Regions from separate parts of the Bacillus sp. LQ16 genome, predicted to be linked through region 3. Evidence: riboswitches for the same ligand, from Rfam matches in the RefSeq annotation. Region 3 holds a riboswitch; each other region holds the start of a gene.
The links. A riboswitch is a leader RNA that binds a small molecule or an ion and turns the genes downstream of it on or off. The one in region 3 is predicted to bind S-adenosylmethionine.

Region 1 (3,443 bases), 940 kb from region 3:
CAGCACCAACAACTCCCGCCATTGCTGTATAGCCTACTAAAGCAATTGTCGTAACTGTAATACCAGATACTAATGCTGGTAACGATTCTGGAATCAATACTTTTAAAATAATTGTGCTTGTTTTTGCTCCCATTGCTTTTGAAGCTTCAATTACACCTTTATCAATTTCGCGAAGTGCGATTTCAACCATTCTCGCGTAGAATGGTGCCGCTCCAATAATTAAAGCTGGCAGCGCTGCACTTGCTCCAAGAATTGTTCCAAGAAGAATCTTTGTGAATGGGATTAATAAAATAATTAAAATGATGAACGGTATAGAACGGAATATGTTTACGAATGCTCCAATCACCGTATTAATTGATTTGTTTTCCCATAAATTATCTTTCGCTGTCATGAAGAGTAACAATCCTAAAATTAGTCCTAAAACAAATGTCGCAAGAGCTGCGATTGCCGTCATATATAACGTTTCACCAGTTGCTTCTAACATTTGATTCCAATCAACATTTGCGAGTAACTTATCCATGTGCAATCACCTCCAGCTCTACTTGATCTTGATGAATTCCTTCTATTGCTTGCTGGATCGCTGTTTCCTCACCATTTAAATGAACAACTAAACTACCGTAAGAACCGTTATTCGTTTGTGCGATATTTCCTTGCAAAATGCTAACTTCTATATCACTGCGTTGCATCAATCGTTGAAGCACTGGTCTTTCTACAGCCTCACCGATAAACTGCAAACGAATCACTTTTCCATCTGGATATTTTTCAATTAAACTTTCAATCGTTTCATTTGTATCTTCAGAATCTGTTAACTGCTGTACAAATCGTTTCGTAATATCTTGCTTCGGATTACGGAATACATCAAGTACTGGACCCGTTTCTACAATCTTTCCTCTCTCCATTACCGCCACTCGATTACAAATCTTTCGAATTACGTGCATCTCATGTGTAATGAGTACAATTGTTAAACCAAGGCGCTTATTAATGTCTAATAGTAAATCCAAAATTTGATCTGTCGTTTCTGGATCAAGAGCTGACGTTGCCTCATCACATAAAAGTACTTGTGGGTTGTTAGCTAATGCTCTTGCAATCCCAACGCGTTGTTTTTGTCCCCCGCTCAGCTGAGATGGGTACGCGTCTCCTCTTCCTTCTAATCCAACAAGATGAATTAATTCATCAACACGTTTTCTTCTCTTCGTTTTATCAACACCTGCAATTTCAAGTGGAAACTCTATATTTTCACGTACAGTTCGTGACCAAAGTAAGTTGAAGTGCTGAAAAATCATTCCGATTTCTTGCCTTGCCTTACGAAGTTCACTTCCTGTAATTGCTGATATAACACGATTCGCAATTGTAATTTGGCCAGAAGTCGGTTTCTCTAACTGATTAAACAATCTGATTAAAGAACTTTTCCCAGCGCCGCTATATCCGATAACACCAAATATTTCGCCTTTTTCTATTTTTAAATTGGCGTTATCTACAGCAGTGACATCACCGCTTTTCGCCTTATATATTTTCCTTACATTCTCTAATAGAATCATGATGTTCACCCCTTTTTTGTTTAGGTCGACTCCGCAATTTTTTATTTTTAATGCGTGTAGTCCACTGTTATCATTACTTTTATTATTTGAATGTCCTCCACATTCAAACAATAAAAAAACCTTTCTGCTTTAGAGAAGCAGAAAGGTTTATATGCGTATATAACAACATTATCCCTCTCTCTCATCTCTCAAAGCATTCGCTTTGCAGGAATTGGCACCATTTCAACATAAGTTGACGGTTGCCGGGCTTCACAGGGCACAGTCCCTCCACCTCTCTTGATAAGAGAAATCAGATTCAATTTTCGTCTGATTTGAAATTTATGAAATTGTCTATATTTTATGACTTGAATTGTATCAATATACACTCACCATGTCAACAGAAATTTTCGTAAAAAATGAAACTTCAGAATTTTAAGCACCTACTGACATCGGTTTACATATATGAAACATCGATTCCACTAATAACATCGTTCGGTACGTTCCTGAATATTGTACACGTCCATCATTCATTAACATTTGCAATCGTACATTTCCATTCACCAATTGTTCTATATCCTTTTCGTCTAAGCAAATGATTTGTTCCGTTCCTCTTTCCTCATGTACCAGCTCTATATAATCTCTTGAAATTTGTAACGAACAACTTTCATCTCTAAAGCGGAAATTAACAGTTTTTTCTTCTTGTCTTAAAAGTGGCTCTAAATGATATTGACCATTAGCGTAATTTACAAATGATTGAAGCAAAGAATATAATCTCACCCTAAATCACATCCTTCATATCACTTTCTATTACATACCATTCCCTCTCACTAAAGAGCAATCCTGTTATTTTCGCTCGACAAATACTGTATCCATCCTGCATCTCGACATATTTCCCAAGAAATATGTCGAGGCGGCAAAAATTTTGCCGCCTACTTTAATTCCGTATATAAATATTCAACCGAATGAAATGCATATATCTTCTTCATCAGTGTCCCATTTTCAAAAACAAGTAAACAAGGTACACTTTCAATCCCATACTCTTTCGCTAAATGCGGAGCATAATTTAAATCTAACATCCCAATTTTGAGGCCTTCAATTGTCATCTCAACGACTGTTAACATCTTTTTTGCTAATTGGCATGTTCCACACATTGGAGTATATACATATAACACTGTTTTTTCTTCATTCTCTATTAGGGCTGTAGCTTCGGCTCCTGTCCAATCGATCACTTCTATCATTCCTTACCGTAAATATTCTGTATAAACGTCAATGTCGGCTCCCCATAATACATTTGCTAAGTGTGTAGATGGCGCAGTTGCCACTTCTCGGTACGAGCGATCAATATAGATATGCTCGGCTTGCGGAAATTCTTTTCGAAATTGTTTCCTTAACTTTTCTCCAGCATCATCAGCATCCACTAGCACATACACTTCCTTATCAAAAAACTGATCAACGAGCTCATCCATTTTCGACAAACCAATTGTACCATTTGTACAAACAATTTCCACTGGTTCACGAATAATAGATTCAATCTTTCTTCTATCTGATGTACCTTCTACAATAATGACTTTTTCCACATAAATCATATGTCATCACCCGATCACCATATACTATACAACCTTGAACTTAGTATATAGTATATTCGTTATTTTCATGTTGTTTCCTGTTTATTTTTGCAAAAGAAAAGCGAAACCGACTGTTTAGCCCTGTTGGCTAAGGTTCTTCCGTACAGAAGACGCTTTTTGTCTTCTCGTGCGGAAGGTTCTTAGACATGAAGGGCTAGGAGTTGGAGCTAGACAATGAAAAGCGCAAGCGGCTCATTTAGATTGTGAGGGGGATGGAGCTTCTGACGTAGAGGCGCTTTTTGCCTTGTAGGAAGAAGCGAAGCCACCGAACAATCTAGTCGCTGGAGCTAGACAACGAAAA
Region 2 (3,443 bases), 2.4 Mb from region 3:
ATAGAGATGGAAAAAACTTTCGTCAATTTATATAAGGAAGGGGGAGCCCCTTCCTTATATAATTTTTATTTTCTCGATTAAAATCCGTCTTCTAATGCTGCGAATGGAATGTTTAGTCTGTTTTCTACTGTACGTAAACGTTGGTTTAAGCGGTTTAGTCTACGTGTATGGCGCTCAACTGTATTTTCTAGTTGACGTACTCTTTGTTCAAGCTCATTTACGCGTCTTTCTAATTGACGATTTCCAGTGCCAGGAAAAGAGATTGGAAGTTGGAATTGTCTATTTTGGTCATATGGATTCGTTTGCTCTGCTTGATCTATATAAGATTGATATTGTGCTTGTAAGTCATACTGTGGTTGTTGGTACGCATATTGATTATATGGATCATATGGATTGTAGGGATACATAATAACATCCTCCATTTCTTTAAAATAGGTTGAATTCACCATAATGTATGTGCAAAAGCGGAGCGGTGGCACGGCAAATACCTATTTATGTTGACGGGATTTTTCTTTATCCCGCATTAACGGGCAGTAAGACCCCACTGATTAAAGTTTCACTTTATAAAAAATAGCTTGAGGGTTTTTGATTTGTATTTCTTTTGCTTGATGGTATATACTGGATAAAAGAGAGAGTTTACATAAAAGTTACAATTCTATCAAACTCAAACTTTTATGTAAATATGTATAGACATTTATAAAAGAAAAGAGTAATTTATATAGAGTGAAAAATAACTTGTAACATTTTATAAACATATTGTAAAATGATTGTAACAAAACATACATAAAAATGAAATAAATACATAATAGTGATGTTGGGGAAAGGGAGAGAGTATATTGTTCCGTAAAGTAAAGGGTATATTAGTTGGGGTGTTATGTGTAGCTGTAGTGAGTGGTTGTGGTGCAAAAGTAAGTGATGTTGCATTGGTAAGTGATATTGGTGGGCACACTGTAGAGGCTAAAGCAGAAGTGCAAGATACTATTAGTTTAGTTGATGGTCGAACTGGTACTGAAGTGAAAAAATTAGATTTATCTGGTTTAGGCTATTTTGAAGATGAAGCGAAATTTAAAAAGTCTGTAACAAAGGTTGTTGGTGAGGTTGGAAAAAGCGTCGACAAAAAAATGGTTCCTTCACGTATAGCACCTGATGGAAGTTGGCAAGAAGGAAAACCTTCTTATGAATTAATGGAAAAAGAATTAGTAGATAAATTGTTAAACGTTGGTATGTGGGATGCTACGTATCAGTTGCCGATTGTGGAGAAAAAACCAGTCGCAACATTAAGTGATGCGCAAGGAAATGGTACGGTAATTGGTAGATATGAAACGAACTTAGGTGGTTCAACAGGTGGCCGTATTGAGAATATTCGTTTGTCAGCAGCGAGCATAAATGGAGTTGTGTTAGCAAAAGGAGACCGTTTCTCTTTTAATTCATTAATCGGTGATACGACACCAGATAAAGGATATCAATTAGGGAAAGAAATAGTTGATGGTAAATTAGTAGATGGATATGGCGGTGGTGTTTGTCAAACATCTTCAACTTTATACAATGCAGCAGATCAAGCTGGCCTGAAAATGGTGGAGAGAACTACACATTCTAAAACGGTAGGTTATGTTCCACAAGGAAGAGATGCTACAATTGCATATCCATATTTAGATTTAGTATTTGAAAATACGAATGATGCACCTGTGAAGCTTTATATGGGCATTCAGGGTGGAAAGCTAGTTGCTGAAGTACATAAAATGAGATAAGTATAATACCTTTATAAAAAAGCCATTATTTCTAAGTTTGATAGAATTAATGGCTTTTTTGTGCAATCAATATTACACCTCAAGATATAATGAACAGGAGGAAATTTAATAGGAGTAAGACAGTCTAAAAAAAGCATTAAATTTAATTCATAGTTTTCTTATTGACATTATTAGTAATGGGGTGTATTCTTCATAATAACAACTAAATAAATGGAAAAATTTATTGGTTTTCTTATCAAGAGAGATGGAGGGACTGGCCCGATGAAATCTCAGCAACAGGCTGTATCAAAGTACTGTGCTAACTCCAGCGAACGCAATAGGCGTTTGAAAGATGAGGAGAAATGGATTCACATTTAACTCTTCTTATATGCGTAAGAAGAGTTTTTTGTTTAGAGAGGGGGGATAGAGTGAAGTTTGATGTAACGTATTTTTTAGAAAGTTTTCCGCAATTATTTAAATATGTATACATAACTTTAGGGATTACTGTAGTTTCAATGATTATTTCCTTCGTTATAGGGATCGGCTTGGCGATCATAACGAAAAATAAAACGAAATATTTATATTCAATTGCAAGAGTGTATATCTCTTTCTTTAGAGGAACCCCGTTATTAGTTCAATTGTTTGTTTTATATTTCGGATTACCACAAATCTTTCCGACATTTACAGTGCTTACAGCTATGCAAGCAACTTTAATTGGCCTAAGTTTAAATAATGCTGCTTATTTATCAGAGATTATTCGAGGTTCATTAAATGCTGTGGAATCAGGGCAAATGGATGCCTGTTTATCAGTTGGAATGACAAAGGCGCAAGCGATGCGACAAATTATTTTTCCGCAAGCTATTCGTGTCGCAGTACCGTCACTTGGAAATAATTTTGTTGGATTGTTAAAAGAATCTTCGTTATCTTTTGCACTTGGGGTGGCTGAAATTTTAGCACAAGCGAAAATGCTAGCGGCACAATCATATCGTTATATGGAAAGTTATTTAGCGGTAGCGATAGTATATTGGATTATTACAATCGTAATTAGCTGGGGACAGAAAAAGTTAGAAAAGAAACTTGATGCACCATATTTGTAACAGAAATGAGGTGATATATATGATTGAGATAAGAGATTTGTATAAGTCTTACAAACATAATGAAGTACTAAAAGGGATTTCACTTACTGTAAATAAGGGAGAAGTAGTAGTCATTATTGGACCTTCTGGTTCGGGTAAATCGACATTATTAAGGTGTTTAAACTTATTAGAACAACCGAATGATGGCAGTATTAGAATTGAAGATTTAGAGATTCATGCGAAGAGACTTTATAAAAAAGAAATAATACAATTGCGTCAAAAAACGGCAATGGTTTTTCAAAATTATAATTTATTTAAAAATAAAACAGCATTGCAAAATATTACAACGGCATTAACGGTTGTACAGAAAAAAAGTGAAGAAGAGGCAAAGGGAATATCGAGAAAAATATTAAAACAAGTAGGCTTAGCTGATAAAGAAGATTTTTATCCAACAATGTTATCAGGAGGGCAACAGCAAAGGATAGGGATTGCTAGGGCAATGGCTTTAAATCCCGCAGTATTATTGTTTGATGAACCGACTTCCGCACTTGATCCAGAATTGGTGAATGAGGTATTGCAAGTTATTAAAGACTTGGCAAGACAGCACATAACGATGGTTGTTGTTACACATGAAATGAAT
Region 3 (3,443 bases):
TTCTAATGATAATTCTTTAATCAATCGGTCAAATTCTACAGGAGGTAAGGTCGTTTTCTCTTCTAGCCACTTACAAGCTAAAATGGGACGTAATACATAAAAGTACTTTTTCAGCTTTACATTCTCACCTTGCAAAAATTCACGATAATTTTTCGACGCCATATGTAAATAATGATATATCGTTGCTTTTGGATCAAAATTCTTCTCACTCATCTGTTGAAGTAGTTCTGGAAAATTAGAGTTTTTCGAATAAAAAATTGGTGATCGAATCCACTCAAGTAAAGCAGGATTCGACTTCGCGAATAGTTGCAACGCCTTTTTAATATCCCAACCACTTATATCTAAATCATCACTAATTGGATATTCAATTACATCTCGTTTGTCATGAATTGATAAATACCATTCTACCGGGTGTATATAAACAAACCTAACATCATAATCGCTATCTTTCGATGGAAAACCCCAAGCACGACTCCCTGATTCTACCGCAAATAAAATTTTCACATCATTCTCTTTTTCAATTCTTTCTAACTCCAACTCGATTTTCTCTCTCATTGCATAACACCTCCATTTTTTGATTATTTCCTTGGAAATTCGACAAATACAATACTAATTTTACTACATACCAAAAAAACTGTCAGAAATTACTGACAGCCTAATGAAACGTCTATTGTTGCTTTTCGATTACAGTAGTAGCAATTCGTTCAAACTCTTTTTGAATCTCCTCTTTATATGCATCTACTATTGAAAAATCCATAGCAGCAATATAAATTCGTTCTAATTTATCACGAACCGATTTTGCTTTCGCTAAGAAAGACATCGCCTCATTCATTTTTGCTTTATATTGAATGGAAACATCACGAATTTCCTTCGCATATTTCTCATCCGTCCCTGGCGTAACAATAAGGGCATACATATCAATAATTTCATCACCCTCGCGACTTGGAAAATATTCATGTGGTGCGGTGCTATCAAAAATTGCAAAGCCTAATTCTCTTACGATAACCATATCAAGACTATGCGGGTCAAATCCGCAATGATATACTTCAACTTCAAATCCTTTTTCTTCAGCTGCCTTAGCTAACTTTTTGAGCATCGTTGATTTTCCAGAGCCTGGGCGCCCTTTTATAAAATAACGATGTGGTAACCCTTCTGTTAAATTAGGAACAAAATCAACTGCTCCTTTCGGTGTAGCAGCTCCTAAAAAACGATGTTTTACAAGCGATTGTCTCCCGTTTTTATCTGCAAATAATTTCTGGATTAGCTGATTGGTTAGTTCATTTGCTTTATTAAAATCTATATTATCAATATATATCTTCTCCCACTCATCATGTATAACCAATGCCTCTTTAAAACGTGCGTAAGCAGACTGAAAAGCTTTGCTTGCTTCTGAAACAAATCTTTCAATTTCTAACTTCTGCTTTCTTAGTTTATCTGAGTCCCAAGCAATTCCTAAATTTATATACTCTTCAACAACTCCTGGCATTTTTGGCTCAATAACATGCGGCGATGTCCCATCAACAATTCCTGCTTTTAATTTTGGGATAATTACACCATCAACCGATTTATTATCAGAAGAACAATGCAAAAATTCAATATCATATCCTTTTTCAATCCATTCACGACCTATTGCCTTTATTAAAGAAGATTTTCCCGTTCCTGGGCCACCCTTTAAGATAAATACTCTGTCTAATCCTTTTAAATTCTCTTCGTATAAATTGTGAAATCCCCTAGCTGTATTACCACCAGCATAATAATTTAATATATTTCCTGTCACTGCACTCACTCCTTCGCAGCATTCTATTTACATAAGCTACAATATGCGAGCAGCTTTATTTGGGTGAATACCTATTTTGTATTGCACGAAAAAAGGAAATGAATTACAATTTAACTATCGGAAAATTCAGATTTTAAAAACTGAATACTTCTTTATCAAGAGAGGCAGAGGGACCGGCCCTTTGAAGCCCAGCAACCTCAGTTTATACAAACTGAATAGGTGCTAATTCCTGCAAAATGCATTGCATTTTGGAAGATAAAACTCAACTAGCATGTAAAGCTCATCTTTCTTGATACTGAAGGATGAGCTTTTTATTATTTGAAAAACATATATTGGAGGTATGTAAAATGAAAGTAATTGATCTATCGCAAACATTTGAAAATAATATGTCTCAATTTCCTGGAACACCTAAAATACAACTAGAAGCTGTTACAAGTGTTGAAGAATCAGGCTATCAAGTTACAGATTTTCATTCTGTCGTTCATGTTGGCACGCATTGTGATGCCCCTGCGCATTTTATTTCAGGCGCAACGACCATCGATCGATTACCGCTGGATCAATTTGTAGGCGAAGCTGTTCTTATAGATGTAACACATATTCAAGAACGAAAATTACCTAAGGCAGTATTGCATAATGCTGATATAAAAGAAGGTGATATTGTTATTTTTCATTCTAATCTATCCACCAAATGGAATACAGAAGCTTATGAGAAAGAAGCATTTTATCTTTCTGAAGAATTAGCTAAAGAACTAGTGCGATTAAAAGTAAAATCTATCGGTTTAGATTTCATTTCTCCTGATGAAGTCACAACAGAAACATCACCGATTCATCACATATTACTAGGGAATAATATTTACTTAATTGAAAACTTAACAAATCTAGATGCTATCGAAACAAAACGTTTCTTTTTCTCAGCAGCACCTTTAAAAATTAAAAATAGTGACGGTGCTTTCGCAAGAGCATTTGCTGTTATTTTTTAAACACAGCCTATAAAAAAAGCAAAGGCCACTATTGGTCTTTGCTTCTATATTTTCTATTTAAATTAAGAAAGAATTGTTCCACACGGGGACGCACCCAAGCTAAACAATCTATCTCTTTCTTCTTTGTGCAAGCTATCTCTTCTCCATCTACCATTTCAACAAGTTCTAGTTCTAACAGTTGCCTCGTGAATGCTAACATATTCACTTCTTCGGATGGATACTCTTCTTTTAATTTCTCCTCAATTTCCCCCAATAAAAAACCGTCACGCATCATTGCCAATGCATCAATCCAAAGTGGCGGCATTTCATATTTTTCTCCTGTAATTGTATCTTTTACAATATAATTCTTTTGCTCTTTTCGAAATTGAATCGTGTGTAAACATACAGTCGAATTTAATGTTAATTCCATCATACCACCTCTTTCATAATATCTGCATAGAAAAAAGGATGCGCGTGCACCCCTTCTTATCTTTTCATAACACTACTGAACCGTTACATGAGCAATCAATCTCATGTCGATATTTTCCTCCATTATAAACGAAGTATTTTATAAAAAAAACCCTTCTTGAAACATTTTATAAAATGTTTATATTTACACAACAAGAACACTTTTCTGAAAAATCTTTTCTCCCAATACATTAAACGGTCGGCAGAAAAATTTCTACTTTCGTTCCTACTCCTAGACT
Region 4 (3,443 bases), 2.7 Mb from region 3:
TTCATGCAAACACCAATCATTTTAAATATAGATTTATAGGTAATTTAGCCCGTTCACTTATGATATTATAGTTATAATTCGTAATTTACTTTAGAAAACAAAAATAAGGAGGCTACACAATGCAAAACGCCGTAAAACTGGATGAAATCGATCATAAAATTATGAACTTGTTGTATGAAAATGCGAGAATTTCTGTTTCAGAAATAGGACGAATTATATCCATGACGCAACCTGCTGTAAAAGAACGTATTAACAAGCTTGAAGATCAAGGAGTTATAGCGGCTTATCGAACGAAATTTGAGCCTGCAAAAATTAATAAAAACATTCAAGCATTCATCATGTTTAAAACGAGCCAATGCTCTGATTTTATCCAGTATTGTAATGCAGCTCCTGAAGTAACAGATTTATTTCGAATTAGTGGGGAATTTAATTATATGATGAAGGTCATGAGCGATTCGATGGATTCCCTCGCTGCATTTTTAGACTCCTTAATGCAATTTGGCTTGTCATCTCCTTTAATAGTATTAAAGAGTGAATTTGAGGAGAAATTGTCGTTTTGATAAAGGGATACGTATTATCCTCACTAACAGTAAAAGTTTCTCTTTCTTGAGAAAAACCAACAAAATCAATGACTAGTAAACAAAAAAGAACATTGATATTTCAATGTTCTTTTTGTATCTCTACTTATTAATTAGATTACTCTTTGAAAAGAGCACTTTAATCCCCTTACCCTTGATTCCTCTGCGCCTCTCTAAACTCCTCCTTCACCTTCTCTAACAACCCTTCTTCCGTAATTAATCGATACGCCGTATTTGCTAATGCTTTTGCCGATGTAATTAATGCTTTATCTCCAAGTTCTGAACGTGCTGCTTCTCTAAATTCATTCGTATGTGCAATTAAATCATCTGGTCCGATTTTAATGTACGGATGAATTGTCGGTACGACTTGACTTACGTTTCCTGCGTCGGTTGAACCGATCCCTACTCTTTCTTTACGATTTACATCTTCACCTAATAGTTCTAGTTCTTCCGCTACGATATCGTTATATGTTTTTGTTACGAGTAATTCATCGATTTCATTTTGGAATTGATGAATTTTTACTTTTGTACCTGTTGCTAACGCTGCTCCCTCAGCAATGTTTTTTACTTTTTCTGTTACTTCTGCACATCTTTTTCGCGTTGCTGCGCGGATGAAGAATCTTGCTGCGGCATAGTCAGGAATAATATTAGGTGCTTTTCCTCCCTCTGTAATGACGCCATGAATTCTCACGTCTGACGGAAGTTGTTGGCGAAGTGCATTAATACCGTTATAAAGCTGAATAACCGCATCTAATGCGTTAATCCCTTCTTCTGGCGAAGCTGCAGCATGAGCTGTTTTTCCGTAAAAATGAAAATCAAGTGGATCGACTGCTAGTGAAGGACTCGTTGTCGCTGTTTTTCCGCTCGGATGAATCATAAGCGCCGCATCAATATCTTTAAATAAACCTGCCTTTACATAACTTGATTTCGCGCTACCATTTGGCCCGCCTTCTTCTGCTGGCGTACCAAACACAACAACTTCCCCGCCAATTTCTTCAAGCGTTTCTGATAATGCAATTGCTGCTGCAACACTAATTGTGCCGATTAAATTGTGACCACACGCATGGCCTAGTCCTGGTAAAGCGTCGTACTCCGCTAAAAATGCGATTGCTGGTCCTTGTTTTCCAGAGCTTTTTCGCGCGATAAATCCCGTTTCATGTCCAGCTATATTGTGCTGCAACTGAAATCCTGCACTGCCTAGCAATAAACTTAACGTTCTAGATGCATAAAACTCTTGGTTACCAATCTCTGGATTCGCATGAATATCATGACTTGTTTCTATGTACTTTTCCTTATTTCTTTCGATACTCTCTTCAATTGTTTTTCTTTGTGACGTTACTCCTGTCGCTCCCATTGTTCTTCCTCCTTTTATTTTCACATAAAAAAGCCTCTTTCTAAAAGATAGAAAGAGGCTTCTGTATATACAGTCAAAATGAGCTTCTTTCTTATCTTTCAAGTTACCTTGCTGGAATTGGCACAGTATTCATAACGAATCCGCTGCCGAGGTATCATAGGGCCAGTCCCTCCACCTCTCGTGATAAGAATTTTCATAAAATTATATTAAATTATTTTTTATTCTAAGTTCATTCTAAGTAAAAGTCAAGGAATTCCTATCCGAATTTACCGAATATCTAAAAATCCTTTTAATACACCAATTGTTTCTGGTGCTTGCAGTCTTGCACATACGTACGGAAATTCCGCACTACCTTCAAACATCATTTGAGATGTAAGCGGTGCGCCTGCCCAGAAGATTTCATCATCAATTACGATAAACGGGAATGCTTTATTTTGTCTTTGTAACTTTACATTTTTCAGTGGAACTGGTCCATCACTATAAACTGTTATCTGTGCATTTGTACGCATTAACGCTTGCCATACTCGCTTATCCACTTGTTTTGTACTTGGAAGTGAAATAATAATTTTTCGTTTTGCGGCTAGAATATCTTTTAATAGCCCTTTCGGCTCTTCAAGATTCATTTCCATAAACCAGCGTAAACGTTTCGAAATTTTCCGTTCCCACAATTGTCTTGATGTCGTGCGATCATACACATCTCCATGACGTTCTATATGAGCTGTTAATTGCGATAACGCTTGTTTTCTAGAAAGATTTTTACGCATATAATGGCAATCTGATAATTGAATGAACTTCCCTCTCGCCCTTGTCACTGCTACATTGACGAGGCGATGGTTTTTGTGATCAAAGAATAATACGCCAGGTCGTTCCTGCGGATAACTGTCAACTGTATCAAAGATCATCATATCTCTTTCAGAACCTTGGAACTTATGAACTGTCGCCGCTAAAACTGGTATGTTTTGATATTTCGTTCTCTGCAACATTTCTCTAATACACGTCGATAAAAAGCGTGACTGCGCCCTGTAAGGTGTCACAACACCAATAGACTGAACACCGTCTAACAATCCGATTAACATCATTTGCATCGCTACTAAACCAGACATAATGTTAAAACGTGAACCAGAAGCAGCATCTTTTAACGAAAAAGCTCCCATTTGGCTCGTATCAAATAAAACACTCGCTTCATTTGCGAACGGCTGCAATTGCGCAAGTTCTTTACGCTCTGAAACAGACGGATGATCGTATACTCTATTTTTATAAATAAATGAGTTTGTAAACTTCGATATATCCGCATGCATACGTCTTTGTTCCTGCAACATAAATAGGTTCGGATGCGCTTCTGATTTATTTACAGAATCAACAATCCCAGCGTGGTAAAACATATCTTCCCCAAGCCATTTGCGAACGAGTTCATGGTTTGCCATCGCAATTGGAGGTAATTGTAAAAAGTCGCCACAAACAACGATACGTTTTCCAAGTGAAGCAGCTAATGCGATTTGCGGAACGAACGC

Region 1: it holds a riboswitch for S-adenosylmethionine, as region 3 does, so the genes downstream of both, AC3EMB_RS24665 (methionine ABC transporter ATP-binding protein) here and AC3EMB_RS02115 (cyclase family protein) in region 3, are expected to answer to the same signal.
Region 2: it holds a riboswitch for S-adenosylmethionine, as region 3 does, so the genes downstream of both, AC3EMB_RS17220 (amino acid ABC transporter permease) here and AC3EMB_RS02115 (cyclase family protein) in region 3, are expected to answer to the same signal.
Region 4: it holds a riboswitch for S-adenosylmethionine, as region 3 does, so the genes downstream of both, AC3EMB_RS15520 (M20 family metallopeptidase) here and AC3EMB_RS02115 (cyclase family protein) in region 3, are expected to answer to the same signal.

The regions. Positions count from the first base shown of each region.
Region 1 is NZ_CM173491.1:4,846,950-4,850,392, forward strand. Features, by position in the region: gene AC3EMB_RS24660 (methionine ABC transporter permease) at 1-520, opposite strand, end outside; gene AC3EMB_RS24665 (methionine ABC transporter ATP-binding protein) at 513-1,538, opposite strand; SAM riboswitch class I at 1,717-1,824, opposite strand; gene AC3EMB_RS24670 (hypothetical protein) at 1,950-2,294, opposite strand; gene AC3EMB_RS24675 (thioredoxin family protein) at 2,447-2,755, opposite strand; gene AC3EMB_RS24680 (toprim domain-containing protein) at 2,759-3,103, opposite strand.
Region 2 is NZ_CM173491.1:3,437,902-3,441,344, reverse strand. Features, by position in the region: gene AC3EMB_RS17230 (hypothetical protein) at 78-407, opposite strand; gene AC3EMB_RS17225 (VanW family protein) at 837-1,748, shown strand; SAM riboswitch class I at 1,978-2,086, shown strand; gene AC3EMB_RS17220 (amino acid ABC transporter permease) at 2,156-2,824, shown strand; gene AC3EMB_RS17215 (amino acid ABC transporter ATP-binding protein) at 2,844-3,443, shown strand, end outside.
Region 3 is NZ_CM173491.1:409,669-413,111, reverse strand. Features, by position in the region: gene AC3EMB_RS02125 (nucleotidyltransferase domain-containing protein) at 1-555, opposite strand, end outside; gene AC3EMB_RS02120 (PRK06851 family protein) at 668-1,777, opposite strand; SAM riboswitch class I at 1,927-2,039, shown strand; gene AC3EMB_RS02115 (cyclase family protein) at 2,125-2,757, shown strand; gene AC3EMB_RS02110 (hypothetical protein) at 2,786-3,166, opposite strand; gene AC3EMB_RS02105 (ATP-binding protein) at 3,396-3,443, opposite strand, start outside.
Region 4 is NZ_CM173491.1:3,084,874-3,088,316, forward strand. Features, by position in the region: gene AC3EMB_RS15515 (Lrp/AsnC family transcriptional regulator) at 120-560, shown strand; gene AC3EMB_RS15520 (M20 family metallopeptidase) at 727-1,932, opposite strand; SAM riboswitch class I at 2,021-2,122, opposite strand; gene AC3EMB_RS15525 (AAA domain-containing protein) at 2,199-3,443, opposite strand, start outside.